2 regions of the Salinibacter ruber DSM 13855 genome follow, and region 1 is predicted to be linked to the other one. Evidence: riboswitches for the same ligand, from Rfam matches in the RefSeq annotation. Region 1 holds a riboswitch; the other holds the start of a gene.
The links. Region 1 has a riboswitch for cobalamin ahead of SRU_RS01620 (adenosylcobalamin-dependent ribonucleoside-diphosphate reductase). Riboswitches for the same ligand answer to the same signal wherever they lie in the genome.
Positions count from the first base shown of each region.

Region 2: linked by a shared signal. The riboswitch ahead of SRU_RS04595 (TonB-dependent receptor plug domain-containing protein) and the one ahead of SRU_RS01620 (adenosylcobalamin-dependent ribonucleoside-diphosphate reductase) in region 1 are both predicted to bind cobalamin.

Region 1 covers NC_007677.1:398,772-400,969, forward strand. Annotated here, with positions in the region: adenosylcobalamin-variant (AdoCbl-variant) riboswitch at 636-712, shown strand; gene SRU_RS01620 (adenosylcobalamin-dependent ribonucleoside-diphosphate reductase) at 944-2,198, shown strand, end outside.
Region 2 covers NC_007677.1:1,113,091-1,115,288, forward strand. Annotated here, with positions in the region: gene SRU_RS04595 (TonB-dependent receptor plug domain-containing protein) at 1-1,423, opposite strand, end outside; cobalamin riboswitch at 1,641-1,991, opposite strand; gene SRU_RS04600 (hypothetical protein) at 2,090-2,198, opposite strand, start outside.

The DNA of each region.
Region 1 (2,198 bases):
CGTCCTGTCCACGCCGACCGGCGCCAAAAAGGAATCCCCGGCGTGATCAATAACAGTAATAGAAAGCGGTCGCCTGGTGCGAGGGCTCTGACGTCGGTCCGTGGCCGAAAACCGTCCCGACCGCCCCGGACGAGTCGGAGTCCAGACCACAGCGGGTTGGCGGAGGGCGTCCGGCAACGACGGCGTAGCCTGAGACGGCCCGGTGGAAAAGCAGCAGCCGAAGGCCTCTCGATTCGGACCACCACGGGAGAATTGTCGCTCCCGTATCCCCTGTGTTCGGGCACACGGTTGGGGAGGCATCGTCCCCACCCGCGTGAACGTTCGGTCGCCGGCCGCTGCAGACGAGAATTTTTCGTATGTGGAGCCCGTTCGAAGAGGAGACTCAGGCTCCGTGAGATTCCACGGCACCACAGACGAGGCGCACACGAATCGAGGAATTCACAAAGCCACGTTCCCGCACGACCTCCACGCATCGGCGCTGAGGAAGGGTTTTCGCGGTGAAACAATAACAGTAATAAACAGCGGTCATTTGATACTTTGGCGCCAGAAACCTACCGTACAAGACACGCTTAGTGAGCACGTGCTCTCCGGGGTCGTGCTGTCGTGGCATGGCGGCAGGAACGCGCCGATGGGTGCTCCTGCGTCACGGGGAAAGTCCGGTGGAAGGCCGGCGCTGCCGCGCAACGGTTCCAGCCCGAATGCCCGCTCGGAGAGCGATCACGTCCCCTTGGGCCGCCGTGCCGGAGGGGGAGCCCTGCGCGTCTCAAGGGCATGTGGTCCGTGGCGTACGAGTTGATTGACGGCATTGGCCGGACCGTTCCGGGCAGTTCGCTCCTGCTGCCGGGGGCCGTCCTGTATTGCATCGCCTCTCTCAGCGCGCCCTGACCTTCGCGACGCGCGCCAACCGTCCGAGGTCCTTTTTCTACTAACCGAGCGCTCAGCTATGTCCCAGAACCCCTCCTCTACAGACTCTTCGGCGGCCGACGTGGCCGCCCCGGCCGAATCGACCAACGGGCACGCCTCCAACGGCCACCGCGTCAACACCCGGTCGGGACGAAACGGGTCGCACCAGTACCAGCTGTCCGAAAGCGACCTCATCACAGACGACCGGACGAACGACGACATTTTCGAGACCGAGATCTCCGAAGAGGTCTACGGGCAAAACTACCAGTACGGCACCGACGACCGGGTGCCGGACACCTGGTACCGCAACGCGCGGGCCATGGCCCAGGTCGAAGACGACACCGACATGTGGACCCAGCGCTTCTATCAGCTTCTGAGCGGGAAAGGCCTGGGCACCGGTCCCTTCCCCTTCACGCCCGGCGGACGCATCTTCGCCAACGCGGGCACCGGCCTCGGCAAGGCCACGCTCATCAACTGTTTCGTGTCGGGCTTTCAGGGCCACGACCAGGACTCGATGGACGAGATCCAGGCGGAGCTGACCCGCCAGGCCAAGATCCTGGCCTCGGAGGGCGGCTACGGGTTCTGCGCCCACATCATGCGGCCCCGCGGGGCCCGCATCGGCGGCGTCGGCTCCATGACGCCCGGCGCGGTGCAGATGCTCGACGTTTGGAATAAGCAGGCCGCCACCATCGTCGCCGGCTCCGGCATGAAGTCCGACCGCGACGACGTGAAGGACAAGATCCGCAAGGGCGCCCAGATGGTGACCATGGGCATCTGGCACCCCGACATCATCGAGTTCATCGAGGCGAAGCAGGAGCCCGGGCGCCTCCACAAGTTCAACATGTCGGTCCTCATCACCGACGAGTTCATGGAGGCGGTCAAGAACGATGACACGTGGGCGCTTCGCTTCCCCGACTACGAGAACGAGAAGGAGTTTTACAAGCAGCACTGGGACGGCAACCTGAAGGCCTACCAGGAGAAGGGCGGCACGGTGAAGACGTGGACAGACCCGGCCACCGGCGAGCCCGCCGTCTACGAGGCGCGGGAGATCTGGAATCGAATTATGGATTCCACCTACAACCGCAACGAGCCCGGTGTCATCTTCGTCGACACCATCAACAAGGAGAACAACTTGGGCTACGTCGAGCACATCAACGCCACGAATCCGTGTGGCGAGCAGGTGCTGCCGGTCGGCGGCGTCTGCCTGCTGGGCAACCTGAACGTCACGCAGCTCGTGGACCGGGAGGCGGGCACGATCGACTACGATCTCGTCGACGACCTCGTCCCGCTCGCGG
Region 2 (2,198 bases), 710 kb from region 1:
TGAGGAGGGCGTCGGGGCGCGCGAGACGGAAGGACACGCCGCCCTCCGTGGTCCAGCCGTCTTCGGGCTGAAGCCCAGGGGTCCCCCCCGGCTCGTAGTAGCGCTCGTTGAAGGTAGGGTAGCGGAAGGCGCGTCCCACGAGGCCGCGGAGCGTAAGGCCGACATCGTCGAACGGGCGCAGGCGGACGCCCAGACGAGGACTCGGCACGACCGTGGGCTCGCCGTTCGCCCCGATGGCGTCGAGCCGCACCGCCGGCTGAAGCTCAAACGGAGCGAGGGAGAGGGTCGCGTCCACGAACGTGGCTCCGGACACCCGGTCAACCCCTCCGTCCAGCGAGGCGTGATCGTAGCCGACCGTGGTGCCTGCCGTGATCGACCCGAGGGACGAGAGGGGATAGCGCAGCTCGGCGTCCGCGTCCGTGGCCGTCGTGAGGGTCGTGCGGTCGGTCTGGGTCGGGGGGTTGCGGTAGCGCAGGCGGGAGCGCTGTCCCTGTGCCGAGAGCTCGAGGGTGCCCGCCCCGAGGGGCAGGGTGCCCTCCGTCCACACCCGCCCCAGCTCGTCCCACTGACGAGCCCCCCCGCTGCGTGCGCTAGCCGGTCCCGGAAGGCCCCGCCGCGCCTTCGTCCACCACCCGGACAGGCGCCACCGCTGCGCGTCCCCCCGCCACGTTCCCCGTCCGAAGAGGGTCATCGTGCGGGCGCCGGCTCCGTTCCGCCGCAGCGTCTGCGTGGGCACCAGAAACGAGTTGCGGTACTGAAAGTCGCCGTCCGTGCGGTAGTAGCGCCCCGCCACCAGTCCGGACCAGGCGCCCCGCCCGCCCGACGCGAGGGCCGACACGTGCCGCTCGTCGTACGCGCCGCCGCCGCCCGCCACGCGGAAGAGCGGATCGGTCTGTGGGCGCAACGTGCGAAGGTGAACGGTGCCGCCCAGGCTCCCGGAGCCGTGCCGGGCCGACCCGGCTCCGTGCTGCACCTCCACCGACTCGATCAGCAGGGTGGGAAGCAGCGACAGGTCCACCTGGCCCGTCTGCGGGTTCGCAACGCGCAGGCCGTCGAGCAGGACCTGTGTCTGCGTGCCGCCCATGCCCCGCATCGAGAGGGTGGCGAGGCCCGTGCTCCCGTACTGCTTGACAAACGCCCCGGAGCGCATCGACAGGAGGTCGGCCACCGACTGCGCGCCGCTCGCGGCCACGGCGTCCGCGTCGAGGGTCGTGACGTGGGCGGCCGCCGGGATGGAGGCGGCGCGGTCCAGAACCCCTTCCACCGTCACCTCGGGGAGGATCACGGACATTGCGATGGACGAGTCCGGCGGTTCCGAGACGACCGGGGGGCGCCGCGTCGTGTCGACGGGCGCGGGTGCCTGGGCCCATCCGGGGACGGGCAGCAGGAACGCCGAAGCGATAAGCAAGACGAGTGCAGCCATAGAAAAAGCCCTCACCTCAGTACAGAGGCGCGGGCGGCTGCACGGGGCCCACGAAGGACGCCCCCACGTCCGCGACAGGAGGGACGGACGGGGCAGGATCGGCGTCCGCTACGGAGGGGACGCACGGAAGAACGGGGCCATGATCGGGGCAAGCGCGCCACAAGCCTCTGGTCCCGGAGGTTGTTGGCGGTGAGAGAATCCGCGATGGCGGTCGGGATCCTCGTCACGCACACAGGCAGGTCTCCTGGCTCGTCGAACCCACGGGCCGTCCAAGCGATCGGCGGCCCACGGTCGACGGAAGCGCTCGGCGGCTCCCCTTCCCGCCACGACGAGCCGTCCCGACGATGGTTGTCGGGGTCACTCGGTCGGGCAGTGGCGAACCGCCTCCAGCGCGCGTCCGTCGTTCGATTCACAGTTGCGGGTACAGCCCCAGACTGGCCGTGGCGGAGGACGGAAGCGCAGTCGTCAAGACGAACTGAGCGCTTCGGCGTGCGCCAGGGCGGCACTGGTGTTCCCTTTTCATCCCGCCCGGCGGGCGCCGGGCGAGAACCTGTGACGTGTGTGAAAGAACGGGTCTCAAATACAATCCCAATGTAGACGCTCGGCGCGGCAAAGCACAATCCCTTCATGGGATCTTTCGTGTACGCGCCCAGGGCGCGAAAGGCGTCACTGACCGCGGAGGCGGCGGGCCAGTTTCGCGGTGCGTGCCGCATCGTTCGGGAGGGAGGCGTCGTCGTCGGGGGCCTCAAGGGGGCCAGGGGCTGTGCCGTCCAGT